Regions from separate parts of the Pseudoalteromonas sp. MIP2626 genome, predicted to be linked through region 2. Evidence: predicted binding sites of a transcription regulator. Region 2 holds the regulator's gene; the other holds the start of a gene.
What was found. Region 2 encodes NrdR, which represses ribonucleotide reductase genes. Its sites were predicted from a motif close to AAACACNANATNTNGTGTTT; they were not measured.

Region 1: the regulator NrdR is predicted to act here: its motif matches at 4,368-4,387, upstream of nrdA (class 1a ribonucleoside-diphosphate reductase subunit alpha).

What each region holds. Positions count from the first base shown of each region.
Region 1 covers NZ_JAATTW010000001.1:45,302-61,315, forward strand. Annotated here, with positions in the region: gene gyrA (DNA topoisomerase (ATP-hydrolyzing) subunit A) at 1-2,530, opposite strand, end outside; gene ubiG (bifunctional 2-polyprenyl-6-hydroxyphenol methylase/3-demethylubiquinol 3-O-methyltransferase UbiG) at 2,708-3,418, shown strand; gene HC000_RS00220 (HAD-IA family hydrolase) at 3,418-4,098, shown strand; gene nrdA (class 1a ribonucleoside-diphosphate reductase subunit alpha) at 4,511-6,793, shown strand; gene nrdB (class Ia ribonucleoside-diphosphate reductase subunit beta) at 6,861-7,991, shown strand; gene yfaE (class I ribonucleotide reductase maintenance protein YfaE) at 7,991-8,260, shown strand; gene HC000_RS00240 (TonB-dependent receptor) at 8,534-10,900, shown strand; gene HC000_RS00245 (FKBP-type peptidyl-prolyl cis-trans isomerase) at 11,133-11,753, opposite strand; gene HC000_RS00250 (hypothetical protein) at 11,823-12,209, opposite strand; tRNA gene HC000_RS00255 (tRNA-Ser) at 12,260-12,350, opposite strand; gene HC000_RS00260 (hypothetical protein) at 12,505-12,882, opposite strand; gene HC000_RS00265 (NAD(P)H nitroreductase) at 13,207-13,755, opposite strand; gene HC000_RS00270 (NADPH-dependent 2,4-dienoyl-CoA reductase) at 13,981-15,942, opposite strand.
Region 2 covers NZ_JAATTW010000017.1:37,151-53,164, forward strand. Annotated here, with positions in the region: gene HC000_RS09350 (response regulator) at 388-756, shown strand; gene thrA (bifunctional aspartate kinase/homoserine dehydrogenase I) at 986-3,403, shown strand; gene thrB (homoserine kinase) at 3,413-4,348, shown strand; gene thrC (threonine synthase) at 4,359-5,642, shown strand; gene glyA (serine hydroxymethyltransferase) at 5,913-7,169, shown strand; gene nrdR (transcriptional regulator NrdR) at 7,274-7,723, shown strand; gene ribD (bifunctional diaminohydroxyphosphoribosylaminopyrimidine deaminase/5-amino-6-(5-phosphoribosylamino)uracil reductase RibD) at 7,726-8,874, shown strand; gene HC000_RS09385 (riboflavin synthase) at 8,879-9,532, shown strand; gene ribBA (bifunctional 3,4-dihydroxy-2-butanone-4-phosphate synthase/GTP cyclohydrolase II) at 9,561-10,673, shown strand; gene ribE (6,7-dimethyl-8-ribityllumazine synthase) at 10,767-11,231, shown strand; gene nusB (transcription antitermination factor NusB) at 11,247-11,657, shown strand; gene thiL (thiamine-phosphate kinase) at 11,751-12,725, shown strand; gene HC000_RS09410 (phosphatidylglycerophosphatase A) at 12,722-13,207, shown strand; gene HC000_RS09415 (ligand-binding sensor domain-containing diguanylate cyclase) at 13,243-16,014, shown strand, end outside.

The sequences.
Region 1 (16,014 bases), on a different contig from region 2:
TACGTCCAACCGTAGAAACTTCATTAACGCGAGTTCGTACTAAGGTACCACGATTTGAAATAATCATTATTTCATCGTTATCGTCAACTTGTACAGCACCTACAACCGCACCATTACGCTCACTTACTTTAATAGACACTACACCTTGAGTCGCACGACTCTTCGCTGGGTAGTCTTCAAGTAAAGTACGTTTACCGTAGCCGTTTTCAGTCACGGTTAAAATAGCACCATCTGTTTTAGGCACAATTAACGATACTACGCGTTGTCCTTCAGGCATTTTAATACCACGAACACCTGTAGCTGTACGGCCCATAGGACGAACACCTTTGAAGCGAATCTCAGGGTTACCTTCTTCGTCTAGTACTGGGTTACCGTTTTCATCAACAACCGTTGTTTCTTCTGCTTCTTTAAAGCGTACTACTTTACCCGCATCGGTAAACAACATAATTTCGTTGCTGCCATCGGTAACATCAACACCAATTAGGCTATCGCCTTCATTTAGGTTAACCGCAATAATACCGCTTGCACGTTGACGACTGTATGCCGTTAGTGGTGTTTTCTTCACTGTACCAAATGCGGTTGCCATAAAGATGTATTTATCTTCTGCATACTCGCGTACTGGTAATATAGCGGTAATACGTTCATCTGCCTCAAGTGGTAATAAGTTAACAATTGGTTTGCCGCGCGCTGCACGACTTGCAAGTGGTAACTGATACACTTTAAGCCAATATAAACGACCAGCCGTTGAGAAACACAATATAGTATCGTGCGTATTAGCAACTAATAAACGTTCAATGAAATCTTCATCTTTCATCTTCGTTGCCGATTTACCTTTACCACCACGACGCTGCGCTTCGTAATCAGACAGAGCCTGATACTTAACATAACCTTCGTGAGAAAGCGTTACTACTACGTTTTCTTCGGTAATTAAATCTTCAAGGCTGATATCGTGTGCTGCGGCATTTATTTCAGTACGACGCTCATCACCATATTGCGCTTTAATTTCAACTAACTCATCGCGAATAACTTCCATTAAACGCTCTGGTGTTGCCAAAATATGTAAAAGCTCAGCAATTAAATCTAATAACGATTGGTATTCAGTTAGAATCTTTTCGTGTTCTAAACCCGTTAGCTTATGTAAGCGTAAATCTAGGATTGCTTGAGCTTGTTGCTCAGAAATAAAGTATTGACCATCGCGAATACCTAACTCAGCAGCTAACCAATCTGGGCGGGCAACGTTGTCTTCGCCTGCTTTATCAAGCATGGCTTTTACGTTACCTAATTCCCACGAACGCGCTGTTAAAGCAACTTTTGCTTCAGCAGGTGTTGGTGAATTACGAATAAGCTCAATAATTGGGTCGATGTTTGCCAGTGCAATTGCTAAACCTTCTAGCATATGTGCACGGTCACGCGCTTTGCGTAAATCAAAAACAGTACGACGAGTTACTACTTCACGGCGGTGAATAATAAACTCTTCAAGCATTTCTTTTAAATTAAAGCACTTAGGCTGGTTGTTAATTAACGCAACCATATTCATACCAAACACAGTTTGTAACTGCGTTTGCGCATATAAATTATTTAAAATAACTTCGCCTACGTCACCACGTTTAATCTCAATAACGATACGCATACCGTCTTTATCTGATTCATCACGTAGTGCACTAATACCTTCAATTTTTTTATCTTTAACCAGCTCGGCAATTTTTTCAATTAGGCGCGCTTTGTTAACTTGATAAGGTATTTCGTGAACAATGATAGTTTCACGATGCGTTTTTTCATCTACTTCTATTTCAGCGCGGGCACGCATGTACACTTTACCACGGCCAGTTAAATAGGCTTGCTCTATGCCTTTTTTACCGTTGATAATTGCAGCAGTTGGAAAATCTGGGCCCGGGATATAATCCATTAACTCTAAAATAGATAATTCAGGGTTTTGAATGAGTGCTAAACAGCCATTTACCACTTCAGTTAAGTTATGAGGTGGAATGTTTGTTGCCATACCTACCGCAATACCCGATGAACCGTTTACTAATAAGTTAGGAACTCTGGTTGGTAAAACGTCAGGGATTTGCTCAGTGCCGTCGTAGTTAGGAACGAAATCAACCGTTTCTTTTTCAAGATCGGCTAATAATTCATGCGACATTTTTGCCATACGTACTTCTGTATAACGCATTGCCGCTGCTGAATCACCATCAACCGAACCGAAGTTACCTTGACCATCTACTAGCATATAACGCAGTGAGAATGGCTGTGCCATACGTACTATAGTGTCGTAAACAGCACTATCGCCGTGTGGGTGGTATTTACCGATTACGTCACCGACAACACGTGCCGATTTTTTGTAAGGCTTGTTCCAATCATTACTAAGCTCGTTCATTGCAAACAAAACGCGGCGGTGAACAGGTTTTAAGCCATCACGCACGTCTGGTAATGCACGTCCTACAATTACGCTCATTGCGTAATCTAAGTAGGAGTTTTTTAACTCGTCTTCAATATTGACTGGCAGAATGCCATGGGCGAGATCAGTCATTGATATCACATTCCTTCAGTATCAGCTCTTAAACACCCACTATTAGGTATCAAGAGAATTTGTTATTATTGCTAAAGAAACATGCTACCACAATTTATTTAGATTTACAGGCGCAAAACTTTGCGATTTACCAATTTAGCCCTATATAATGCCCCCAGATTGACGAGGAAGTATTTTATGACCGAACATCAAAATGTAGATCACGCAGAAATTGCAAAATTTGAGGCCATCGCAGAGCGGTGGTGGGATTTAGACGGGGAATTTAAACCGCTTCACGAAATAAACCCCTTACGTTTAGACTTTATAGCCAATAAAACTGGCGGTCTATTTGACAAAGAAACACTAGACGTAGGTTGTGGCGGCGGTATTTTAAGCCAAAGCATGGCGCGCATGGGGGCAAAGGTAACCGGCATAGATATGGGCCAAGAGCCTTTAACTGTTGCCAAATTACACAGCCTAGAGACAGGCGTACATGTAGAGTATATTAAAGTACCTGCTGAACAATATGCATCCGAGCACCCTGCTCGCTTTGATGTAGTAACCTGTATGGAAATGCTGGAGCATGTACCCGATCCGGCTTCTATTATTCATGCTGTTGCAGAGCTTGCAAAACCCGGTGCTGATGTGTTTTTTTCAACACTTAATAAAACCCCTAAAGCCTATTTATACGCCATTATTGGTGCAGAAAAGCTATTAAAAATGGTGCCTGAAGGCACTCACGATCATAAAAAGTTTATTAAACCAGCACAGTTAATTGCCTGGGCTGAACAAGCGGGTTTAAAAGTGCGCGCCAGTGCTGGGTTATCTTATAATCCATTATCTAAGCAGTACTCGCTTAATACCGACGTAAGCGTAAATTATATTCTGCATTTTGAGAAGTTAGCGTAATGGTCAGCTCTCAATCAACGTCACCTACTATAGAGTACGATGCTTTTTTATTTGACTTAGATGGCACTTTACTCGATACCGCTGATGACTTAGGTGCAGCTTTAAATACCGTACTGCGTTCGCAGCAATTAGATACAGTAAGTCGTGAGGTATATCGCGCTGCTGCATCTAATGGCGCAGCAGCCTTGTTAGAGGTCGGTTTTAAAGATAAATGGGGTGAGCAACCGCAAGCACAACTCGTTAAGCAATTAATTGATGCCTACGCGGCTAATATAGCCAAACACACCACGTGCTTTGCTGGTATTGAGCCACTACTTATCGAACTGGAGCGAAAAAACATCAAATGGGGGATCATGACTAACAAACCCGGATTTTTAACCGCCCCTTTAGTAGCCGCGATCCCTGCTTTAAAAAATGCCTGCGTGGTTATCAGTGGCGATACTTTAGCTGAAGCTAAACCTTCGCCTTTACCTTTACTACATTGTGCCAAGCTAATGGGCGTTGCACCAAATCGTTGCTTGTACATTGGCGATGCTTTGCGTGACATTCAAGCAGGTAAAGCGGCAGGTATGCACACCGCAACCGCACTTTGGGGTTACGTGCCTAACTTAACCGAAGTTTTGAGCTGGCAGGCCGATTTTAATTGGCAAAGCCCTATTGAAGGTTTTAACCATATATAGTGCTATGTTAATTATTAAACACTATATATTGTGATTGTGTTAGTTTTCACACAAAGCCTGCTGATAAAAAAAGCAGTCAAAATATATTTTTAAAAAGCGTAAATTTAGTAGATCCTTAGTTGATTTTTGTAAATTTCAACTTAACCGAATGTTCGAAGGTTAATGCTTACTAACACAAATGTGTTATCCCGACGTTATCCACAATTAGGGGCAATTCTGTCCCTTGCAAAACAACGCGGACCACACTATCTTGTGATCTCTAATTTGAACAACACCAGATATTGTGGCTAAATGTTATTCAATAAAATCGCCTGAATTGGTGTAAACAATAATAAATGAATAGATACTCTGTTATTTTGGAGTATTAATCATTGGTCAAAATACTTAATTTCCAAGGAATACAGGCAAAACTATGAACCAACAGTTATCTGTAAGCAAACGTGACGGCCGTAAAGAGCCACTTGATCTTGACAAGATCCATCGCGTTATTGAATGGGCCGCCGAAGGGTTAAATAACGTTTCGGTTTCGCAAGTTGAATTAAAATCACACATTCAATTTTACGACGGTATTCGTACTAAAGATATTCACGAAACCATCATTAAAGCTGCAGCCGATCAGATTTCAAAAGAATCTCCTGATTATCAGTATTTGTCAGCACGTTTAGCTGTATTCCATTTACGTAAAAAAGCGTATGGCCAATTTGAGCCACCACGTTTATTTGATCATGTAACAAAAATGGTTGGCGACAAACGCTACGACGCTCACCTACTGGTAGATTACACCGAGCAAGAGCTTGACGAATTAGACGAATACCTAGATCACAGCCGTGACCTTAACTTTAGTTATGCTGCGGTTAAACAGCTTGAAGGTAAATACTTAGTTCAAAACCGTGTAACCGGTGAGATTTATGAAAGCGCGCAGTTTTTATATATTTTAGTCGCTGCTAGCTTATTTGCTGACTACCCTCGCGATACACGTATTGCGTATATAAAACGTTTTTACGATGCGATTTCATTGTTTAAAATTTCACTGCCTACGCCAATTATGGCAGGTGTTCGTACGCCAACACGCCAGTTTAGCTCGTGTGTATTAATAGAGTGTGGCGACAGCCTTGATTCAATTAACGCCACCTCGTCTGCAATTGTTAAATACGTATCGCAACGTGCCGGCATTGGCATTAACGCAGGTCGCATTCGTGCACTGGGTAGCCATATTCGCAATGGCGAAGCGTACCATACGGGTTGTATTCCTTTTTATAAGCACTTTCAAACAGCGGTTAAAAGCTGTTCGCAAGGCGGTGTACGTGGCGGCGCAGCAACCTTGTTCTACCCGCTTTGGCATTTAGAAGTAGAAAACCTGTTAGTACTTAAAAATAACCGCGGGGTTGATGACAACCGCGTGCGTCATTTAGATTACGGCGTACAGTTTAATAAACTAATGTACTCGCGTTTAATTAAAGACGACTACATTACCTTGTTTAGCCCCTCTGATGTGCCAGGCCTTTACGATGCATTTTTTGAAGACCAAGACGAGTTTGACGCGCTTTATGTAAAATACGAACAAGACGAATCAATTCGTAAAAAACGCATTAAAGCTATTGAACTGTTCTCAATGTTTGCGCAAGAACGTGCAAGTACCGGTCGTATTTACTTACAAAACGTTGACCACTGTAATACGCACAGCCCGTTCATTGCTAAAGTGGCACCTATTCGCCAATCTAATTTATGTTTAGAAATTGCATTACCAACTAAGCCGTTGGATAACGTAAACGACGAAGAAGGCGAAATTGCGCTATGTACACTCTCTGCATTTAACTTAGGGGCTATTGAGTCACTAGATGAACTTGAAGAATTGGCTGAGCTTGCTGTACGCGCTTTAGATAACTTACTTGATTTTCAAGACTACCCAGTACCGGCTGCAAAAAATGCCACTATGGGTCGTCGTACTCTAGGAATAGGCGTAATTAACTACGCATACTACCTAGCTAAAAACGGTAAGCGTTATTCAGATGGCAGCGCAAATGCACTAACGCACAAAACATTTGAAGCGATTCAATACTACTTAATGAAAGCATCAAACGAGCTTGCTAAAGAGCGTGGTGCATGTCCTAAGTTTAACGAAACAACCTACTCTCAAGGTATAATGCCAACAGATACGTACAAGCGAGATCTTGACAAAATTTGTGATGAGCCACTACACCTTGATTGGGATGCATTACGTGCCAGCATTAAAGAGCACGGTATGCGTAACTCAACAGTAAGTGCGCTAATGCCATCAGAAACATCGTCGCAAATTTCTAACGCAACAAACGGTATTGAGCCACCACGTGGTCATATTAGCGTTAAAGCAAGTAAAGACGGTATTTTAAAGCAAGTTGTACCTGAATATGAACGTTTAAAAGATAACTACGAGTTACTGTGGGATATTCCTTCAAACGATGGTTACTTACAACTTGTGGGTATAATGCAAAAATTTATTGACCAGTCTATTTCGGCCAATACAAATTATGATCCTGGTAAGTTTGAAGGCGGTCGCGTACCGATGAAAGTCTTATTAAAAGATTTGCTTAGCGCCTACAAACTGGGTGTTAAAACCTTGTACTATCACAATACCCGCGATGGTGCATCTGATGCACAAGAAGATACACCGGATCTTGAAGATGATGATTGCGCAGGCGGCGCGTGTAAAATTTAATTTTTGAGTTTTTATTTTAAGCGGGCACTAAGCCCGCTTTATTCTGATAGTTTTTTGAGTGATAAACATGTCTTATACTACCTTTAGTCGTAAACATAATAACCAAATGGAAGAGCCAATGTTTTTTGGCCAAACCGTTAACGTATCTCGTTATGATCAACAAAAATACCCTATTTTTGAAAAACTAATTGAAAAGCAGCTTTCGTTTTTTTGGCGCCCAGAAGAAGTAGACGTAAGCAAAGACCGCTTAGACTTTCAAGCATTACCTGATCATGAAAAGCATATATTTTTAAGTAACTTAAAATATCAAACATTGCTTGATAGCGTACAAGGGCGTTCACCAAACGTGGCCCTACTGCCTATTGTATCGCTACCAGAGTTAGAAACATGGATAGAAACGTGGGCGTTTAGTGAAACGATTCATAGCCGCTCGTACACGCATATTATTCGTAATGTTACCCAAGCACCTGAACTTATTTTTGATGACATAGTTAGCAATGATAAAATTAGTGAACGTGCCGATGCGGTAACAAAATACTACGATGATTTAATTAACTCAGTGTCGCTTTACAATTTATACGGTGAAGGCAAACACGAGATTAACGGTAAATCTGTTGTTGTTAATTTATTTGAGCTGAAAAAGAAACTTTACCTGGCAATGATGTCGGTAAATATTTTAGAAGCGATTCGTTTTTATGTCAGCTTTGCCTGCTCGTTTGCGTTTGCTGAGCGTGAATTGATGGAAGGTAACGCTAAAATAATCAAGCTTATTGCCCGCGATGAAGCGCTACATTTATCTGGCACTCAGCATATTTTAAATATTATGCAAGACGGTAAAGACGATCCAGAAATGGCGATTGTTGCCGCGCAGTGCCGCGACGAAGCAATTAAAATGTTTGTGGACGCTGCAGAGCAAGAAAAAGAATGGGCCGAGTACTTATTCAAAGATGGCTCAATGATTGGCTTAAATAAACACATTTTATGTCAGTACGTTGAATACATTACCAACGCTCGAATGACAGCCATTGGTTTTCCTGCACAGTTTAAAAACAACAGTAATCCTATCCCATGGATAAACTCTTGGTTGGTGTCAGATAACGTGCAAGTAGCACCACAAGAAGCTGAAATTAGCTCCTACCTTGTTGGTCAAATAGACTCGCAAGTTGATGCCTCTGAATTTGGTGACTTTGATTTATAATGACTGATCGACCTACTGCAAGCATTACGCTTGCAGATAACAGCCAGTGCATAGAATTTAGCACTGGCTGCCCTTCTGTTTTACACTGCCTAGAATCTCAACAGATAGAAGTGGCCTTTCAATGCCGCGAAGGCTATTGCGGTGCCTGCAGAGCGACTTTAGTGTCGGGTAAAGTTGATTATAATGAAGAGCCTCTAGCGTTTGTACGCGACGGCGAAATACTGTTGTGCTGCTGCAAACCTAATGGCGACATACATATTAAACTTTAACTTCATTTAAACCAAACAGTCTAAAAATCACTCTCTAATCAGTTTTAAGTACTTTTAAACCACTTAGTTTAAAAGTACTTTTTAGCCCTTTATAAAAAACATATTCATAAACCAAATTAATTAACCTTTATAAATTGTTAACAATCAAAGCCTTGCAGATTTCCCTGCTAATTAATTACTAAAATCGATAAGGTTATACTATAACATCATTGAACCGTCGCTTTTGTAGTGTTATATTATATCACAACATAACAACCACGAACTTAAAGACTCATGACTAAGCTAACATTAATTTCTTCTGCAATTTTTTCTGTTTTATGCTCTCACTCTGCACTTGCTGCTACTGTTAATGGCAAAGTAACAGATGAAAAAAATCAACCTATTGAAAACGCCACTATTCATGTACACGGTAAATCTCAAAGCGTTAAAACTAACAAGCTTGGCGAGTTTGCCATTGAGCTTGATGCGAGCGGCCAGCTGCATATTAGCAAAGATAACTATAGCGATTCACGCATTACGGTAACCGAGTCATCAAACAATATTGCAATTGCTTTAAAGCCAACCTCTATTGAAACTGTAGTTGTGTTTGCATCGGCCTTGCACAAAAGTAGCTTAGAAATGATTTCTCCGGTAAATGTACTCTCTGGTGATGAGCTAAGAAACAAGTCAAAGCCAACGCTTGGCGAAACCCTAAAAGGCTTACCGGGAGTTAACGCGAGTTATTTTGGCCCTGTTTCATCAAGCCCAATTATTCGTGGCTTAGATGGCCCTCGGGTTAAAATTATGCAAAATGGCTTAGACAGCAGTGATGCATCGCGTATTGGCCCTGATCATGCTACTTCTAGCGACAGCTTAGCTGCTGAACAAATAGAAGTACTACGTGGCCCAAGTACCCTACTGTATGGCTCTGGTGCTATTGGTGGTGTGGTAAACGTAGTTGATAACCGTATTCCTACGAGCAATATAGATGAATTAACCGGTGCAGTAGAATACAGTCACGATTCGGTATCCAACGCGAATACCTACGCTGCAAAGTTAGAGACGGGTTATAATAATTTTAACTTTCATTTTGATGGCACTAAACGCAGCGGCGATGACTATCAAACACCACGATTTAACCAGCTTCACGAAGATGGTGATGTTGAAAGTAAAGATTCTGTAGAAAACACCTTTATCGACAGTGAAACCGTTAACTTTGGTACTAGCTACGTAGGTGAGCATTTAACGGTTGGGTTTTCTTACGGTAAAATAAAAACGGATTATGGTATTCCAGGTCATGAGCATGATCACGGACATGAACACGATCATGCAGCCGACGGCGATGCCCATAGTGATGAAGCACATGAAGAAACACCTGTTTTTGCCCAGTTAGAGCAAGATCGCTGGCAAGGTCTATTAAGCTATGCGCTACATAATAATTGGATTGAAACCATTAATTTGCGCTTAGGCTATACAGATTACTTACACAGTGAAATTGAAAATGGTGAAATAGGCACTACATTTAAAAACAAAACCACTGAAGCACGCTTAAACATAGAACATAAATTAGCTGATTGGCACGGCATGGTGGGTTATCACTACAGTGATTCTGATTATGATGCCAACGGCGAAGAAGCATTTACGCCAGCCAGTGTAACGACCACTAATGCTTTATATTTATTAGAAGAACGTGAGTTTGGTGATGTAACTATTGAGTTAGGTGCGCGAGTTGAAGACTATAAAATAAAAAGCCAAATAGCAACGCATCAGCATAGCCATGATGACACGCAAACAAGCAATGCTGAAGTACTTGACTACACTAAAAGCTTTACTAACCTTAGCGCTTCAATGGGTGCTATTTGGCAATATACCCCTGGATATAGTATGGCAATGAGTCTTTCACACTCAGAACGTGCCCCGCTCTCTGCAGAGCTATTATCTAATGGCTTACACATTGCAACTGGTACCTATGAGCTTGGCCTAGGCTATCATATTGAAGACGGTGAAGCGCATTTTGAACCCGAGAATATCAAACAAGAAACCTCAACCAATATTGATTTAGGTTTTAGACGCTTTAGCGGTGACTTTGGTTACTCTGTAAACTTTTTTTATAATGATATTAAAAACTTTTACTTTCAAGAAAATACTGGCTTAGTATTTGATGAAGAACATGGTTTAGAAGCGGCTGATAACGGCCACGACCATGGTGTGGCGGTGTATCAGTTTACCAGTAAAGACGCCGAGCTGTATGGCTTAGAGTTTGATGCGCATTATAAAGTTAACGCAAGCACCTTGGTTAAAGTATTTGGTGACTCTACGCGAGCAAAACTAAAGCAAGACGATGAAAACTTACCTCGTATCCCTGCTAATAAATTAGGCTCTGAGTTGCAATACAACTTAGGTAATTGGCAATTCGCATTAACCGGTACCCATTATTTTTCACAAACCGATATTACCGCCTACGAGACTAAAACCGATGGTTATACTTTATTTGATGCACAAGCTAACTATCAGCTAGATTTAGGTAACCTTGATACACAACTGTATATCAACGTTGATAATATTACTGATGAGCTTGGTTTTGTACATAGCTCATTTATTAAAGACACCGCACCATTACCAGGTAGAAACTTCCGCTTTGGTATTCGCGGCTACTTTTAACAATATACTTTAACTCCCTAATCGTTAATAAGCTCTAGCCATGCTGGGGCTTATTGCTTGCTAAAGTGCAGTGTTTTTCATCCTCTTTATACATATTTTACTTTAAATACTTTTTAAAAAGAGAAGTGAATGAGCGTAAATGAGCAATAGAAAAAGTTAAATATACTGTAAGACACAAAAAAACCGCATTCAATTTAATGAATGCGGTTTTTTATTTATTGCTTAAGAATACTTAAGCAATAATTTCGTGTAGCTCAACATCAAATACTAGTGTTGAGTAAGGTGCGATTGCAGCACCGGCACCACGTTCACCATAAGCAAGGTCATGAGGAACGTAAAGACGCCATTTAGTACCCGCTGGCATCATTTGTAATGCTTCAGTCCAACCTTTGATCACGCCACCTACTGGGAATTCAGCAGGTTGACCGCGCTCGTATGAGCTATCAAAAACAGTACCATTAATTAATGTACCGTGGTAATCAACACGTACTGTAGACTCAGCTGTTGGCTTATCGCCTTCACCTGTAGTAATTACTTCGTATTGAAGACCTGACTCAGTTACTGTGATTTCAGGACGTTTTGCATTTTCTTCTAAAAATGCAATGCCTTCAGCAGCAAGTACTTGTGATTCTTGCTCGCGACGAGCTTGAATTTCTTCATTGATTTTTTCAAAAGCAGCTTGGATCTCAGGGATCTCAACTTGAAAAGCGCTACCTGCGTACGCATCTTTCATGCCTTCAAACACTGAATTTAGGTTTAAGCCTTCAAAAGGATTAGACTTAAGTTGCTCACCCATTTGTAAGCCAATACCGTAACTTGCTTTTTCAGCATCTGTAGTAAAATTATCTGACATAATGTGTTTTTCACGTTTTGTTAGTTAAAAGACGCGACTATGCTATCACAAAATAAACCCGCTTTGGGGCTAGTTTTTGCTGTGTTTTACTTTAATTAGGCCAACAATATAGGTACTCACTGGTAAACTGCATAAAATTCCAACAAGTAGCGCTAAAGTGAGTAATCCACTAGTACCAAATAATAAAAATGGAATTACCACAAGCCCAACTAAACCTATAAATACTGAGCCAATAACCGGCCAAAACTTATCGTACTTAGTAATTAAATGAGCCACTAAAATATTAAAACCGAGGGCATAAACAAAAGCAGTTATAACGGGATTATTTGGTTGAGCATCAAGTGCCATTTTGACTAATAAACTTATTGCACTTTGATAACAATAAGCAAACACAACCCATAATAAAACGTGTTTAATTAATTGCTGTGAGGTTGAAAGGTTAGTTGATTTTGACATACAAGTTCCACAAAGCAAAAAACCGCCAATAAGGCGGTTTTTTTAAATAATGGTGGAGAGATAGGGATTTGAACCCTAGATGGGCTATAAACCCATGCCGGTTTTCAAGACCGGTGCATTCGACCACTCTGCCATCTCTCCGCACGGCGCGAATAATAGGGGTAAATGCCAAGTTTGTAAAGGATTATAAGCATAAAATAGTTAAAAATAATTTTATGCTTATAATTAAAGCAATGTATTTAAATACCAATGATTATTAATTTAGCGACAACTAAATTTAACAAAGATGTTTACTTTAATAATATTGCTTTGGCCTGCGTGCAATCCAAGAGCAAAGCAAACACACAAATAAACTTAAAGTTAAAAATGTTGCACTTTGAAATATTAAATCAAATCGATTTAAATCATCACTAGGCACTACTACAACCAAAAATGCAGGCAATACGGTGAGCAATAACACATAACAACATATTTTAAATGCACGACCAAAGTCATAGCGTTTAGATTGTTGCATCCACCAGGTTAAAATAACTAATACAGCCATTGCTGAGGCAACAATAAAATGTGCTTTACTGGTACTCATTGCAACATAAAGAGTTATAAAAGCGCCTATAGCACCCCAAAAAGACCAAGCTAGCCAACTTTCTTTTTCACGTAAAAATAAATTTCCCATTAATTTCGTCTTCTTTATCTTTGTTTTTATTAAGACTTTCCATACTTTATCAAAAAACAATCGATTAAAAAACAAACTGCAGAAGGAGTTTTATAGATTACGCATCCTAGCACTTCTCACAGCTAAACTACTTAACCTGAACTCTGGTTAAGGTATTTACTAACACATTTAATAATAATGATATTTAAACTTATTTTCTCTAGCGTTGAAAATAGCTGCTAGAAATAGATTTATTATCAAGAGTTCTGGTTACTTACACATCCACTCTAACATACAAGCGTTAATGGTGTATGAGTATAAGTAGGGCAAAAAGTTCATCTTATTTTATAAGTAGCTGAAAAAATCAACAGTTTTATGACGAGGCGACTTTTTACACTCAACAGCCGGCGTGCCTAAATACAAATAGCCCACTATTTCGTCTTGCTCATTTAATTTTAATGCCTGTTTAACTGCAGGGCTTTGCGCAAAAAAACCAGTTCGCCAAATACCACTAAGCCCTTGTGCAAAAGCCGCTTGTTGCATAGCAAATACGCTACACCCTGCGCTTTGTATTTGCTCAATTCGCGGGACTTTTGGATGTTCTTGATACTTTGCTATAGCAATAATAATCATAGGCGCGCGCAACGGGTGCTCTTTTGTGCGCTCAATCATTTTTTCGGCTTGTTGCTCTGCAATTGCACTTTGCTGAAAAATGTCGCCTAATTTATGGCGCGCATCGCCTTGTACAACAATAAATTGCCAAGGTGCAATACAACCATGGTCGGGAACACGTAGCGCAGCTTGCTGGATCACCGCGAGTTGTTCTTCATTTGGGCCTGGCTCTGTTAATTTGGCGTCAGATTGACGGGTCAATAATAATTCAATCGCGTTCATAACCATCTCTCAAAATAAAAGCTAGCATAGCATTGATTTAACATAGAAAAATAAAGCGCTGTAATATCAGTGCTTATTTTAGCGAGAATAATAGATAAACAGCCTAAGCTGTATATTAACAGGCGGGATAAACTTATACCCCGCCTAAATAGCGGGGTATAGTATGCAGTAGCCAATTGGTTATAACAAGTTAGACTAGCCTAGCCTATTGGCTAAGCCAAAATGTTATATTTCTCTGGCAATTTGCAGCGCTTCATAAATAGCACGTTTAGCATCAATTGCAGTGGCAAGCTTAGCGCCCCCAATAACATGCACTTTGGCGTTGTCGCTTTGCTTTGCCAATACTTCATTATTAGAAACCTGACCAATACAGGCAATCACAGTATCTACTGCTAATACTTGCTTATCTCCTGCAACTGTAATGGTTAAACCATTTTTATCAAAACTATGATACTGACAATCAGCAATTTGTTTAACGCTATGTTGCTTAGCTACTTGGCGATGGATCCAGCCTGTTGTTTTACCCAAATCACTACCAAAGCGACCTGCACTGCGTTTTAGCATATACAGTTGGCGATCATCTTTATGGGGTTTAGGTTCGCACTCAATACCCCACTGGCTTTTAAAGTCACTAATACTTTGCGACTTTTGCTCGCTTAAAAAAGCCACCATATCAAACCCGATTCCACCGGCCCCTAATATAGCAATTGACTTACCTAACTCTACTTCACCACGAATAACTTCATCGTAGGCAAATACGCGTTTACCATCACTGCATTCAATACTTGCCTCACGCGGCCTTACCCCTGTGGCAAATACTATGTCATCATAGTGTGCAAGCATGCTGTCGTCGTATGCTTTACCTAACTCAACCGTTACGTTTAAACGTTCAAGCTCATTAGTGTAATACGCTAAGGTATGATTAAAGTCTTCTTTCCCAGGTATTTGCATGGCTAAATTGAATTGCCCACCCATTTGCATTTTTTGATCAATCAGCGTTACCGTATGGCCTTTTTCTGCCAAATAACAACTTGATGATAAACCCGCAGGCCCTGCACCAACTACTAATACCTTTTTAGCTTTAGTCGTTTTTTCTAGTGGGTAGTCGAGTTCAAAAGCTGCTTGTGGGTTAACTAAACAAGTAGCACGTTTGCCTTTAAATACGTGATCCAGACACCCTTGGTTACACCCTATACAAATATTAATATGCTTTGATAACTGATTATTATATTTATTAAAAAACTCCGGATCAGCCAGTAATGGCCGCGCCATCGAAATTAAGTCGGCATCGCCTGCGTTTAGTATTTCGTTAGCTATTTCTGGGGTGTTAATACGGTTTACCGCGATAACGGGTACTTTAATTACATCTTTTAAGCGTTTTGATGCTTCTTTAAACGCCCCAGGCGGAACCATACTTGCAATTGTAGGAACTCGCGCTTCGTGCCACCCTATTCCTGTATTAAAAATATCAACACCCGCTTTTTCAAGTTCAAGCGCTTGAATAGTTACTTCTTCAGGGGTAGAACCATTAGGAATTAAATCCATTACCGACAGTCTAAAAATAATTAAAAACTGCTCCGATACCTTAGCCCTAACCGCTTTAACTATTTCAACGGCTAAACGCATTCTATTTTCTAAACTGCCACCAAACTCATCATCTCGTTTATTCGTATGCGGTGCCATAAACTCATTAATTAAATACCCTTCAGAGCCCATTACTTCTACGCCATCGTAGCCTGCTTTTTCAGCCATGTAGGCTGAATGTGCAAAGTCTTTAATAGTTTTTTTAATTGAGCTTAACGACATTGCCTTTGGCTTATAAGGACTTATAGGTGCTTTAATTGCGCTCGGAGCTTGATTAAAAGGGTGATACGCATAACGCCCGGCATGAAGTAGTTGCAAACATATTTTACCACCATGCTTGTGTACTGCATTGGTGTAAGCACGATGTTTAAAAACATCATAATAGCTATTAAAGGATGACGAAATAGGCGTTAATTTACCGCGTAAATTTGGGCTATAGCCCCCGGTAATTAACATGGCAGTACCACCTTTAGCACGTGCTTCGTAAAAAGCACGTAGGCGTTTGCGGTTATGCCAACCTTCTTCAAGACCGGTGTGCATTGAGCCCATTACTAAGCGGTTACGTAATTGTGTGTGTTTTAATTGTAATTGTTGTTCTAACATCCTGTGCCCCATTAACTGGTCTAACCTGTGTGCATTGATCAATTCTGCTTTAATACCGACCAATAAGCAATA
Region 2 (16,014 bases):
AATAGCAAGTTGTTTTAAGGAGCGCAGTCATAATTGAGTATGTGTAATCTTGCTTGCTGTCGCTGCGCACTTGTTGCGCAATAAGTTGCTACACTTTTATACAGGCCGTTTAAAACTAAGTGCATATGTATTTAGCGTTTAGCGTTTAGCTTTTTGCATTACACTATAGTTTAATGCTGGGTTTGATAATGCGCAGGCTAGGCCAAATATAAATAACTCTTGGTTGAATAAATTTCAATTTTGAAAAATTAACACGCCCTAGTGTATTTTACATTAATTCAGTTATAGTGAAGCTCGATATTTTTGAAGTTTTTCGGCTTTAAGTTTGGCTGAACGAGAGGTTGTTTTTATGCTGGCTTTAATGCATCGCCTTAGTAACTGGTTTTCATGATGAACTTTTCTATTTTAGTTTGTGACGATTCAGCAGTAGCCCGCAAACAAGTGATACGTTGCTTAAATGACTGTATAACCGCCGATATACGCCAAGCGATAAATGGAGTAGATGCGTTAGCGTTATTGAAAGAACAACATTTTGATTTAGTTTGCCTCGATTTAACTATGCCGATACTCGATGGTGTGCAGGTGTTGGAGCATATTAAAGCAGAAAAAATGGAGTGTTTTGTATTAGTCATTTCGGCAGATATTCAACAGCAAATGCAGCAGCGCGTAGCACAATTAGGTGTTATAGGGTTTATCGAAAAGCCAGTTGGCAAAATAATACTTAATAATATTTTGCATAAATTTGGCATTTTCTAGAAGTTAAGATGAAAAAAAAGACTGTTTTATCTTCTTAATGAGGGTTGACAGTATAGCCTGTGTTAAGGCAGTCTTAAGCTATGAAAACATTTAGTCTTGCAGCGACCATTATTATTACAACCATCATCCTAACTGGATAGTGGCATAGGTCGGTGCAACAAATTTAAAGGCCTGTGTTCACTTAGAACCCAGGCCTTTTTTCGTTTTATGGAATGAGGAAACATAAAAAATGCGCGTTTTAAAATTTGGCGGATCATCGCTTGCCGACTTTGCTTGCTTAGAGATGGTTGCCGTGCTGGCAAAAGCACAATTAAAAGATGAAATGTTATTAGTGCTTTCAGCCCCCGGTGGCATGACAGATTCATTAGTTGCATTAGCCTCAGCGGCTGAGCAGGGTGAAGACTTTAGTCACTTGTGGCAAGCACTGGTAAATCGATGTGACGAGTTAAAAAAAGCAGTAGAGCAAGGCTATGGTGAAATTGAAAACTGGCCAAATTTTACCGAGCTTAAAAATAAACTTGATGGTGTATCACTGATTAAATGCTGCCCTGAGCAAGTACGTGCTTTTATTATTAGCTTTGGTGAGCGCGTTAGTGTGTCGTTAATGCAATGCTTACTCGGTGATTTAAACGCGCAGTACCTTGAAGCGACCAATTGCATAGTATCAACCGGTGGTTACATAGATGCAGAGGCAGACTTAGTTGCCAGTAAAGTGCGCTTTCAAGCCGTATTAAAAGAACAACCAGCAACTATTTATATTATGCCCGGTTTTACTGCCAGTAATGAGCAAGGCGAACTAACCACTTTGGGCCGAAATGGCTCAGATTATTCTGCGGCAATTGCGGCAGCTTGTTTAGAAGCCGATGTTTGCCAAATTTGGACTGATGTAGATGGTGTTTACAGTGCTGATCCGCGTTATATAAAAACCGCCACTAAAGTTGATTTTTTATCTTATAAAGAAGCGATGGAGCTTTCTTACTTTGGTGCAAAAGTATTACACCCTAAAACAATTTTACCCTGCGCTAAAGCGGGTGTACCGTGCGAAATTAAAAACACGCGTAACCCCAATGCACAAGGCTCACTTATTAGTAACGAGAGCGTTTCATCTGAGCCAGTAAAAGCACTATCAAGTTTACAAGATTTAGCAATGCTTACCGTGTCGGGCCCGGGCATGAAAGGTAAAGTAGGGATGGCATCTAAAGTATTTAATGCCCTTGCCCTTGATAATGTGTCGATTGTTTTAATTACCCAGTCATCGTGTGAGTTCAGTATTAGTTTTTGTGTTCATGAGGTCGATTTAGCGCTGGCACTTGAAGCGCTGCAAACCGCATTTAAATTAGAGTCTCAAGCAGGTTTAATTGAACCAATACAAGTAAAGCGTAACTTAGCTATTGTTACTTTGGTGGGCGATAATATGCGTGCGCACAAAGGTTTAGCGGCTAAGTTTTTTGCATCACTTGCTCAAGCACAAGTAAATATTGTAGCTATAGCCCAAGACTCTACCGAAAGTTCTATTTCGGCCGTGATCGATGGTGAACGTTGTAATGGCGCTGTAAAGGTTTGTCATGAGAATTTCTTTACCCATATACCATCAATTGACGTGTTTTTATTAGGGTGTGGTTTAGTAGGTCAAGAGCTTATTGAGCAATTAGAGCGTCAACAAACTTGGCTTGAAAAACGCAATATTAAACTTAAGCTTTATGGGGTTGCCAACTCTCGCCAGCTACACTTAGACAGTGAAGGTATTGCCTTTGATGACTGGCAGCAAAAGCTTGGCGCATCAGAGCAGGCTTTTGATTTAAAACTAGTTGAACAATTTGTACAGCAAAATCATTTAATAAACCCAGTATTAGTTGATTGTACTTCGTCAGATGCGTTATCGGCGCAATACGTAGACTTTTTAAATGCCGGTTTCCATGTCGTAGCCGCAAATAAAAAGGCCAATACAAGCTCGTATGCTTACTATCAAGACTTAATTGCAGCAACGCAAAAAAATGGCCGTAAGTTTTTATACGAAACCAATGTAGGAGCGGGTTTACCGGTACTTGATAACTTAAAATCGTTATTTGGTGCAGGAGACGAGTTACTAGAATTTAGCGGTATTTTATCAGGCTCGCTATCGTACATGTTTGGTGCGCTGCAAGATGGCTTGTCACTGTCTGAGGCAACAATTAAAGCCAAAGAAAGTGGCTTTACTGAACCTGATCCGCGTGATGACTTATCGGGGACAGACGTAGCACGAAAACTATTAATTATTGCCCGCGAATCTGGCATGCCACTAGAGCTAAGCGACATTGAAGTAGAGTCGGTATTACCGCACGGTTTTGCACAAGGCGATGATGTAAATACGTTTATGGAAAAGCTCCCTAGCCTAAACGCAGGTTTTAACGACCGAATAGCAAGTGCTGCCGCAGAGGGTAAAGTACTGCGTTACGTAGGCACAATTAAGCAAGGTCACTGTAAGGTAGGTATAGAAGCCGTTGATGCAAAGCATGCACTTTACGATATTCGTGATGGCGAAAACGCATTAGCAATTTTAAGTCAGTATTATCAGCCACGCCCATTTGTTATACGAGGCTATGGCGCAGGCTCGGCAGTAACAGCCGCTGGTGTATTTGCTGATATTTTAAAAACGTTATCGCGCTAGGAGCAAACAATGATTGAAGTATATGCTCCCGCATCTATTGGTAATTTTGCCGTTGGTTTTGACGCATTAGGCGCAGCTCTTGCACCTATTGACGGCAGTTTATTAGGCGATGTAGCCGTTGTTAGTGCCGCATCGAGCGATGAGTTTATTTGCTCTGGCGAATACGCGCATAAGCTACCAAGTGATGCCAGTGAAAACTTAGCGTATCAATGTTTAGTGCATTTTAGAGCGCATGTAGCGCCTAATATGCCAAGTGTAAAGTTGGAGCTGAAAAAGAACTTGCCCATAGGTTCAGGGTTAGGATCAAGTGCGTGTTCGGTGGTAGCAACCTTTGCTGCCCTAGATAAATTTGCCGGAACCAAGCTTAGCCAAGTTGAACTTATTGAGTTAATGGCCGACTTTGAGGCAGTTGTTAGTGGTGGTCGTCATTACGATAACATCACGCCATGTTATTTAGGTGGCCTGCAGCTAACTGGCGATTTAATTCCTAATAAATCAATTGCTTTACCAGTTGATGAAAACTGGTATTACGTTGCTGCGTTTCCTGGTTTTTCACTTAATACAGCAAAAGCACGCTCAGTTTTACCAAAAGAGTTGAGCATGCACGCAGGTGTAGAATTTGCGCAGCGTTTATCTGCCTTTAGTAGTTTATTGTTAATGCATCGCTTTGATGATGCATTAAGTATTATGCAAGACCATATAGCCGAGCCATACCGTGCGCCACTTATAACAGGTTTTAGTGAAGCAAAAGCGAGTTTGCCAGCGCTAGGCGCCGAAATTGTTAGTATTTCTGGTGCAGGGCCAACATTATTTACTGTGTGTAAAACATTAAAAGCTGCACAGCAGTGCGCGCAGTGGCTTGAAAGTAACTACATAAACGAGCAAGGTTTTTGCCATATTTGTAAATTAGATAACGACGGCACACGTCAATTAACAGTTTTATAGGATAGTAGTTATGCAATTACATAATTTAAAAGATAGTTCGCAACAAGTGTCGTTTGTTGAGGCAGTAAAAACGGGTTTAGGGCGTAATCAAGGGGTATTTTTTCCCGAGTCATTAACACCACTAACGGATGTTGATGCACTACTTGATATGGATTTTGTAACCCGTAGTAGTAAAATACTCTCGCATTTAATTGGCGATGAATTACCAGCAGATACCGTTGCACATATGGTTAAAAATGCATTTAACTTTCCGGTTAAGCTGGTGGAAGTGGCAGAGAACACTTATTGCTTAGAATTGTTTCATGGGCCTACCTTAGCGTTTAAAGATTTTGGTGCTCGCTTTATGGCAGAGTGTTTAGCGCAGTTTAATCAAGGCGATAAAGTGACTATTTTAACTGCAACGTCGGGCGATACTGGCGCGGCGGTTGCACATGCGTTTTATAATAAGCCTAATATCGACGTGGTAATTTTATACCCTAAAGGCAAAATTTCACTGGCGCAGCAAAAGCTCTTTACTACATTGGGTGGCAACATTCATTGTTATGCGGTTGAAGGCAGCTTTGATGATTGCCAAGAGTTAGTTAAAAATGCCTTTTTAGATGAAGAAGTTAAATCTACACTGGGGCTTAACTCTGCTAACTCTATTAATATTAGTCGCTTAGTGGCACAAGTTTGTTATTACTTTGAGGCAATTGCACAATTACCAAAAGCAAAACGGGCTACTGCGCATATTTCGGTTCCAAGTGGTAACTTTGGTAATGTGTGCGCGGCAATGATAGGTGCTGTTATTGGTTTGCCTGTTGGCAAACTTAGTGCAACTACTAATCAAAACGATACAGTACCGCGCTTTATGCTGGATAAAAACTGGACGCCAAACGCGACACTTGAATCACTTTCAAATGCAATGGATGTAAGCAAGCCAAATAACTGGCCACGAGTGCAATCTATGCTCGACAACAATTGGTTTAGCTACGATAATTTTTATTCAACTAGCGTAAACGAGCAAGATACGCAAACAGTGATGAAAAATATTCAACAAACAGGTTATGTTGCTGAGCCGCATACCGCTATTGCATACCAAGGACTTGTTGAAAATCGCGCTCCTGGCGCTGCCGGAATCTTTTTAGCAACGGCTCATCCAGCTAAATTTAAAGACAGTGTTGAAGGTATTTTAAACATTGAACTAGCTATGCCAAAACCACTTGCAGATGCATTAGCCAAGCCATGTTTAGCTAATGATATAAATGCTGATTATGATGCCTTACGTACTGAAATACTTAGAAAATTAAGTTAAAAGTAAGATCTAATTAAAGCGGCCTTGGTCGCTTTTTTATAGGTATATTTTAGTGTGGGTGTTAATACTTTCATTAGCTATGTAAATATAATAATTAATATATATTTTAATTTATTATGTAATGATTAAAAAATATCATCTTAAAAAGCCTGTGAAATAAATTCAATCCCTGTTTAAATATCCTCAACTTAAGAGCGTAGGCAAATAGTCGTTTTAAGCGTACAATAAAGCCTCTAAAAAATACCATACACCTTGCCCCAGGAGACCCCAATGTTAGAACGTAGCATGAATATTTCAGATTTTGACCCAGAGTTATTTGACGCAATTGCAAAAGAAACTGCGCGCCAAGAAGATCACATTGAATTAATCGCTTCTGAAAACTACTGTAGCCCACGCGTACTAGAAGCACAGGGTTCACAGTTAACTAATAAATACGCAGAAGGTTATCCGGGCAAACGTTACTATGGCGGTTGTGAGCATGTAGACGTTGTTGAGCAATTAGCGATTGACCGTGCTAACGAACTATTTGGTTCTGACTATGCAAACGTACAACCACATGCTGGTTCGCAAGCAAATGCGGCCGTTTTTTTAGCATTGTTAAACGCCGGTGATACCGTACTAGGTATGAGCTTAGCTCATGGCGGCCATTTAACGCATGGTTCACACGTAAACTTTTCAGGTAAGCTTTATAATGCAATTCAGTATGGCCTAGATGAAACTACAGGCGAAATTGATTACGCACAGGTTGAAGCGCTAGCGCTTGAGCACAAACCAAAAATGATTATTGGTGGCTTCTCAGCATACTCAGGTATTGTTGATTGGGCTAAATTACGTGAAATTGCTGATAAAATTGGCGCTTACTTTTTTGTAGATATGGCGCACGTTGCTGGTTTAATTGCGGCGGGTATTTACCCAAGCCCAGTTCCTCACGCACATGTTGTTACTACAACTACACATAAAACCTTAGCAGGCCCTCGTGGTGGTTTAATTATTTCGGCATGTGGCGACGAAGCTATTTACAAAAAGCTTAACAGTGCTGTTTTCCCTGGTGGCCAAGGCGGTCCTTTATGTCATGTTATTGCTGCTAAAGCTGTGGCATTTAAAGAAGCCCTACAACCAGAATTTAAAGTATACCAAACACAAGTTGTTAAAAATGCACAAGCTATGGTTGCTGTTATGCAGGAACGTGGCTACAAAATTGTATCTGACAAAACTGAAAACCACTTATTCTTACTTGATTTAATCAATAAAGATATTACCGGTAAAGATGCTGATGCTGCTTTGGGTAACGCTCATATTACAGTTAACAAAAACTCAGTGCCTAACGATCCACGTTCACCGTTTGTAACATCTGGCCTACGTATTGGTTCACCTGCAATCACTCGTCGTGGTTTTAAAGAAGCAGAATCTAAAGAGCTTGCTGGCTGGATCTGTGACGTACTAGATAACATCAATGATGAATCAGTACAGGCGCAAGTAAGAGAAAAAGTAAAAGCAATTTGTGCAAAACTACCTGTTTACGCTTAATAAAAGTAAAACAGTAATTTAGATCACAATCGCTTAGTTTTTTGCTAAGATAAAGGCCGCTTTAAAGCGGCCTTTTTTGTTTTTTAAAACGGAAGTACCTAGCTATGCATTGCCCATTTTGTACCGCAAAAGATACCAAAGTTATTGACTCTCGCCTGGTTGGCGGTGGTCACCAAGTGCGTCGTCGTCGTGAATGCAATGACTGCCATGAGCGTTTTACTACGTTTGAGGGCGCAGAACTGGTTATGCCACGGGTAATAAAACAAGATGGCAGCCGCGAACCCTTTAACGAAGATAAATTGTTAAATGGTTTAAACCGCGCACTGGAAAAACGCCCCGTAAGTACCGAACAAGTAGAAGAAGTAGTTAATATAATAAAGTCGCAATTACGCGCAACCGGTGAGCGAGAGGTTTCGAGCCATTTAGTGGGAGAGTGCATTATGGAAGCGCTTAAAAAGCTCGATAAAGTAGCTTATGTGCGCTTTGCCTCGGTGTATCGCTCGTTTGAAGATATTCGCGAATTTGGCGAAGAAATTGCCCGTTTAGGGGAGTAAGTATGCAAAGCGACTGCGTTTTTAACCAAGATGACGAAATGTATATGGCACGTGCTATAGAACTGGCTAAAAAAGGCCGGTTTACTACCACGCCTAATCCAAACGTAGGTTGTGTATTAGTTAAAAACAATGAAATAGTAGGCGAGGGATTTCATCAGCTTGCCGGACAAGGGCATGCAGAAGTAAATGCACTTGCTATGGCTGGCAGTAAAGCAAAAGGCGCAACTGCTTATGTTACGCTTGAGCCATGTAGCCATTATGGCCGTACACCACCGTGCGCAGAAGGTTTAAAAGCCGCCGGTGTGGTAAAAGTAATTGCCGCTATGGTCGATAGCAATCCACAAGTGGCTGGTAAGGGGCTGAAAATACTTAGCGACGCTGGTATTGAGGTTGCGTATGGGTTACTTGAAGCACAGGCTAGGGCGCTTAATTTAGGCTTTTTTAAACGCATGGAGCATGGCCTGCCCTATGTAACGTGTAAAATGGCCGCCAGTATTGATGGTAAAACAGCGCTTAATAATGGCCAAAGTAAGTGGGTAACAGGCGCAGCAGCACGCCAAGACGTACAGTTATATCGTGCACAAAGTTGCGCTATTTTAACCGGTGCCGACACAGTATTAGTAGATGACGCTAAATTAAATGTGCGTAAAAATGAATTACCGCAGGCATTACCTACACAGTTACCGCTTCGCCAACCTGTGCGTGTTATTATTGACTCGCAAAATCGTTTAACCCCAAATCTTGCTTTATTTGCTATTGAAAGTGAAATAATAATTTTTACTACCAAGGTTGATAAATCGCAACATTGGCCGCATTTTGTAAAGCATATAGTAGTAACTGCTAGTAATTCGAAAGTTGATTTAACCGCGGTTTTAAAAAAGCTTGCAAAGCTGCAATTTAATACTGTGTGGCTAGAGGCTGGAGCAACCCTTGCGGGTAAAATGGTTGAACTGGATTTAATAGATGAATTTATTTTTTATCTAGCGCCTAAATTAATTGGGTGTGATGGCAAGAGTTTAGTTAATTTTCCTGAGTTGATCAGTATGCAAAATACGATTGATTTAACTTTTAATGAGTGTACGCGTATAGGTGATGATTTACGTATTAGCGCAGTAAAAAGCTCATTAAAACCACTTGATACAAAAGAGTAATGCTATGTTTACTGGGATAATAGAAGCCACAGGCAAAATTGCTTTATTACAAAAAAAACAAGGCGATTTAGCTATTCGTATACAAAGCCCTGACCTTGATATGAGTGATGTTAAGTTAGGTGATAGTATTGCCACTAATGGTGTGTGTTTAACTGTTGTTGATAAACATGCAGATGGTTTTAGTGCCGACTTATCGAATGAAACCATAGATTTAACTGGTTTTGCTCATTACACATTAGGGCAAACAGTTAATCTTGAAAAAGCCATGCAACCGGTTTCGCGTTTAGGTGGGCATTTAGTGTCTGGCCATGTTGATGGCATTGCTACAATTACCGCCATTACGCCAAATGCACGTGCTACAGAATATTGGCTAAGCACAGATGAAAACCTAATGAAATACATACCATACAAAGGTTCGGTATGTATTGATGGTATTAGCCTAACAGTGAACGCAGTAGAAGGTAATAAATTTAAATTAACGATTGTGCCCCATACCAGCGAGCAAACAACGATAGCTAATTTTAAAGTGGGCACCCAAGTTAATTTGGAAGTCGACCAAATTGCGCGTTATTTAGAGCGGCTTATAAAAGGCGCAGAGCAGCCTACGGGCGCTGATATTTCAATGAGCTTACTCGCAAAAGCGGGCTTTATTAAGTAACGCAACTAACAACTAATAAGAGTGAATTATGAACTTACACAGCGCAGAAGAAATTATCGCAGACATTAAAGCCGGTAAAATGGTTATTTTAATGGACGATGAAGACAGGGAAAATGAAGGCGATTTAATTATTGCCGCCGAGCATATTAGCGCAGAAGCTATTAACTTTATGGCCACGCATGGCCGTGGTTTAATTTGTTTAACCATGACGCAACAGCGATGCGAGCAACTTGATTTACCGCTTATGGTAAAAAATAACGGTGCTGCGTTTTCAACTAATTTTACTATGTCGATAGAAGCTTCAAAAGGCGTTACCACAGGTATTTCGGCAGCAGATAGAGCACGTACAGTGCAGGCAGCGATAGCTAAAGGCGCAGTGCCTAGTGACATAGTACAACCTGGGCATATTTTTCCTATAATGGCACAACCTGGCGGTGTTTTAACACGTGCTGGGCACACTGAAGCTGGCTGCGACTTAGCTCGTTTAGCAGGGCTTGAGCCTTCATCGGTTATTGTTGAAATACTCAATGCAGATGGCACTATGGCGCGCCGTCCTGACTTAGAAGTGTTTTCTAAACAGCACGATATTAAAATTGGCACCATAGCTGATTTAATTGAATACCGTAACTTAAACGAAACCACGATAGAGCAAGTGGCAAAGTGTAAGTTACCTACCGAGCACGGTGAGTTTGATTTAGTAACTTACAAAGACACCATTGACGGACAACTACATTACGCATTAGTAAAAGGCGAAATAAAACAACAAGCGCCAACCGTAGTGCGAGTACATTTACAAAGCACCTTTAACGATATTTTACTCTCAGATAGAAACTCTGAGCGTAGCTGGGGCGTGTCTGACGCAATGGCTTATATAGCGAAGCACAATGGTGTGTTAGTTATTTTAGGCAAACAAGAAAGCACCGCAGAACTTGAGGCAACAGTAAAAGCGTTTGCAGCCGAAGACTCGGGTGAAGATGTAACACCGAATAAATTTACAGGTACGTCTCGTACTGTAGGCGTGGGTTCACAAATTTTAGCCGATTTAGGCATTAAACAAATGCGTTTAATGAGTCGCCCTAAAAAGTACCATGCACTTTCAGGGTTTCATTTAGAAGTTGTTGACTACATAGAGCCGCAGTAATTAGGCGCTAGGCTATTATTTTATTTTTATGGTATGATGCGCTGCAATTTTTGCGCAATCGAAATCGCTCAAACTTATTTTTAAGGTTATCAAATGAAAATTATTGAAGGTAGTAAGTACGCTCCGGGCAAAAAATTTGCCATTGTCATTTCTCGCTTTAATGACTTTATTGGTAGTAGCTTATTAGCAGGCGCTATTGATGAATTAAAACGCACAGGTGGTGTATCGGATGACGATATTACCGTGGTTTATGTACCTGGCGCGGTTGAATTACCTTTAGCAGCGAAACGTATTGCGGCAAAAAAACAGTATGATGCAATCATCGCTTTAGGCGTAGTGATCAGAGGTGGTACTCCACACTTTGACCTAGTTGCTGGCGAATCAAACAAAGGTCTTGCGCAAGTATCACTTGAGTATGATATACCGGTTGCATTTGGCGTATTAACCACAGAAAGCATTGAGCAAGCAATTGAGCGTGCTGGCACCAAAATGGGCAATAAAGGCGGCGAAGCTGCTTTAGGCGCGCTTGAAATGGTTAATGTGTTAGATAAAATTTAAGTTTAAGGAATTTTTGTGAAACCAGCAGCAAGACGTAAAGCACGTATATTAGCACTTCAGGCCATTTATTCTTGGCAATTAAGTGGCAATGCAATTGCCGATATCGAACAACAAATGTTGATCGAAAACGACGTGACTAAAATTGATGTTGAATATTTTAAAGATTTAGCCAGTGGCGTTGCGGTAAATTATAAGCAACTAGACGAGGCTGTATCACCGCATTTAACCCGTCCATTCGATGAGTTAGATATGGTTGAACGCGCAATATTACGTTTAAGCAGCTATGAGCTAAAATTTCGTGAAGATGTTCCATACAAAGTGGCTATCAACGAAAGCATTGAATTAGCTAAAATGTTTGGCGCTGAAGATAGCCATAAATTTGTAAACGGTGTACTTGATAAAGCAGTTAAGCATTTACGTAAGTAATATTTAGTCAAATTTTGATAATTATTTTATCAGAACTGGCTGGTATAAATTACCGTTAAAAAGGAGAGCCGGCATAGGTCGGCTTTTTTGTGTATGAAGGAATTTGAATTAATTAATCGTTATTTTAAAGGTCGTGGTATTACTCGCCGTGATGTTAACTTAGGGATTGGAGATGACTGTGCATTAGTTACTGTGCCGCAAAATTGTCAGCTTGCTATTACAACCGATACACTCGTTGCTGGTGTGCATTTTTTTGACGACATTGAACCTCGCGCACTCGGGCACAGAGCATTGGCTGTAAATTTAAGTGATTTAGCGGCAATGGGGGCAGAGCCTACATGGGTTTCTATCGCTTTAACACTTCCGAGTATTGATGAGCAATGGATTGAAGAATTGACTGACGGCATGCATGAAATTGCCGAATATTTTAATGTGCAAATAATTGGTGGCGACACGACTCAAGGACCTTTGAGTATTACTATTTGTGCAAAAGGTACAGTGCCCGAAGGCACTGCGTTATGCCGAAATGGCGCAAAAGTAGGTGACTGGATTTTTGTTACTGGGCCGTTAGGTGATGCAGGGCTTGCAATAGAGTCTCGCAAGCAAGGCTTAACAATTGAACCTGAACACCTAAAACATATTAAAAAGCGCCTTAACTTCCCTACACCTAGAGTGGCTGCAGGGCAGGTATTACGTGGGCTTGCGTCTTCTGCTATTGATATTTCAGATGGTTTACTAGCCGATTTAGGCCATATACTAAATATGTCGCAGGTTAGCGCAACGGTTAATATTGAAAGCATACCCACCTCGGATGCAATGAAAGCTAGCCTTGATTTTGAACAACAATTACCGTTTATACTAAATTACGGCGACGACTATGAACTGCTTTATACCGTGCCTGATAGCAATAAAAGTATGCTTGATGTAAAACTGCGTCAATATGGCGTAGAGGCAATTTGTATTGGCCAAATAAAAAGTGGCGAAGGGCAAATTGACCTGTTACATAAAGGCGAAAAATTTACTTTTAAGCACCAAGGTTTTGAGCACTTTTCTAAGGATTTAAGTTGAACAACAAGCGTTTATTTAACCTAAAGCGTCCACATCAGTTTTTTGGTTTAGGTTTTGGTACTGGGCTTGCACCTATAGCCCCAGGCACATTTGGTACTTTGGCTGCTTTACCTTTTATTTTTATAACCATGCACTACCCGTTGTGGTTACAAATAGTATTTGCTGTAGTGATCAGTGTTTTTGGTATTTGGGCTTGTGGCAAAACCGCTGATGATTTAGGGGTACACGATCACCCCGCGATTGTATGGGATGAAGTGGCAGGCTATTACATCACTATGATTGGTGCCGCACTGAGCTGGCAAACATTATTGGTTGGTTTTTTACTGTTTCGTTTTTTTGATATAGTCAAACCAGGCCCTATCCGTGTGCTCGACAAGCGTGCCCATGGTGGATTTGGAATTATGATTGATGACGTACTTGCAGGTATATTTTCACTTATTTGTTTGCAAGCGCTGATAAAAGTAGGTTTACTACCCTTTTAGTTTATTATTTGATTGTTTAGCTAGGTGGCAGCAATATGATGCGATTTTTACTAGTTTTTGTACTACTAACCTGTGCTATGCCAAGTTGGGCTTCAATTACTGATTACGTAGTTAAACAATGGAATATTAAAGACGGACTCCCCTCGCAATCACTCAAAAGTGTTGTGCAAGACCAGCAAGGTTATATGTGGCTGGGAACTCAATTTGGTTTAAGTCGTTTTGACGGCAATACTTTTACCAACTACAACACGCAAAATAGTCTTTTTTTACCAAGTAATGGTATTAATAAATTACTAATAGATGGCCAAGGCTTTTTGTGGATCGGCACCAAAAATGGGTTAGTGGTTATTGACCCTGCAACACTTAGTGCACAAGAGTTTAATATTAAAGGCCCGGTTAGAGATATTTTAGAGGACTCTAAAGGCGGTATTTGGATAGCCGCTAATGGCCTGTATTATGTTGATCGTAGTTTGGTTGATTTACGCGATCAAACTAATGAGCCATCACCCATAGTTAATCCCACTGTTATTACTCAAATAGTTGGCTCTGTGAGCAAAATGGCGCTCGCACCTGAAGGTATTTGGTTAGTAAACGACAGACATTTACTGCGCCTGACAAAAAGCGCTGCCGACTTTTCTAAATTACGCTTAGAGCTTACTGCCAAAGTGTCATTACCCGACAGCTTAGCGCAAACCATAGTGCACGATCTCTCTTTTTTAAATGGTAATTTATATTTAGCCTCTGAGTTGGGTGCTTATTTTTTAGATTTAGATGACGAACTACGTTCTTTCCCACTGCCTAATGTGAATAACTCTGCAGTTTATAAATTTATGAGCGATACCAATGGTGGCTTATGGGTATCTACTTATGGGCGTTTATTATTTCGTGGCAAGTCAGGTGATTGGCAATGGGTTGAGCCAAGTCAGTTAGATCAAAGTATTTGGTTTGCTGACATGTTTCGCGATGATCAAAATAATGTTTGGCTAGCCAGTTTTAGTGAAGGTTTATGGCTGGCACACGAAGGTCGCATTGAGCGTCACTCGGCAATTTCTAAAATGACTGAAACGGTAATGGCGATTAGTAAATCACCCGATGACAAACTGTGGATAGCTAACAGAAGCGGAGTTGGTTACTTTGATACCAATAAAAACTTTATTAATATAATAAACAGTAGCAAGTATGGGCATGCCTCGGTGCATGATTTACAGTTTGATGGCGATCGGCTTTATATTGCTACTGGGCGGGGGTTATTCTTTTATGAAGACGACACACTTTACAGCTTTCCTGGGCGCGCATTAAACGACAACCCGGTATTTGCTATTAGCTCAGCTACCCGAGGCGGATTTTGGATTGGTACTGGCCGAGGTTTGTATCGACTCAATTATAGTGGTTTAAGGCCCTTTGCTTATAATGCATTTTTAGGCAGTAAGTTTATTACTTTTGTATTAGATGCACCAAACTTTGGCATTATCGGTACTAGTAAAGGCGCGTATTACTTTACTGACCGAGGAATAGAAAAAATAGGCGACCAAACTACCTTAGAAAGTGCTTATGTAACCAGTATTTTGCATATAGATGGAGTTGGAATATTAGTTGGCTCGTTAAACGATGGTTTGTTTTATCGTAGTGGACAAGGACAATGGCAGCAATTAGATGCGGCAAATGGCTTACCCTATGGTTCTATTTTTAGCTTAAAGTACGATGAAAAATTAAAAAGAATATGGGTAAGCACCATGAAAGGTGTTTATCGGATGCCGGTAGATCAATTTAAAACGCAGATCCAAAGCTTAAAAGTTGAAGAGGTTATTTCCTCGTTCGACCGCCAACTCGATGGTAAAGCGAGCCAATGTTGTAATGGCTTAGGGCATGACGCGGTTGTTGATATGGATAACTCCATTTGGTATCCCAGTTTACAAGGTGTAGTTGAAATACCTAAAAGCGTTGAGCTGTTTGGTTTACGTGGTTTAAAACCTAAAATAGAAACATTAACTACACCATTACGTAGTTTAACCACAGCTGCATTAGGTAATAAACCGCGATTAAAAATAGACGAGCGCGATGTTACTTTAAAATACACAGCTATAGATTATTACGCGCCAAATAGTATTGAGTTTAGATATAAATTAAATGGTTTAGATACTGACTGGCGATACGCTAATACTCGCCGCGAAGCTATTTATACTAACCTCCCAGCCGGTTCTTTTTTGTTTCAGTTAGAAACAAAACGCCAAGGCGAGGATTGGAACATAGCCCAATCTGTTGATTACGCTTTTGTAGTACCTGAGCGTTTTGACGAAACAATTTACTTTAGATTACTGATCACCAGTGGTTTTGTTTTATTGTTTTATTTAGTGTTTTGGGTATTTAGAGCGCAAGAGCGCCGTAAACAAGAAGTGTTAGAAGGGTTGATCACTGATCGTACCTTAGAGCTTCGCCAAGCAAACGATAAGCTTAATAAAGTTAACTCACAGCTTAAGCTAGTGAGCCATTCAGATGAGCTTACAGGGTTACGTAGTCGCCGCTTTTTGTTCGACCAACTACCTAAAGATATTGAACATTTTCAGCGTAACTCACAATCACTGCAAGCGCAGGGCAAGTCGCTAGTATTATTAATTATAAACTTAGACAACTTTAGCCGTATTAACGATGCGTATGGGCCAATTGCCGGAGATAGTTGTTTGCAGCAAATGGCGGTATTACTTAATTCGCGTACTCAGGGCTCAGATTATGTGGCACGTTGGAGCGGCGATGAGTTTTTACTTTTATTACGTGACTTTAAATGTAACTTAATTGACAGCTATGTGTCG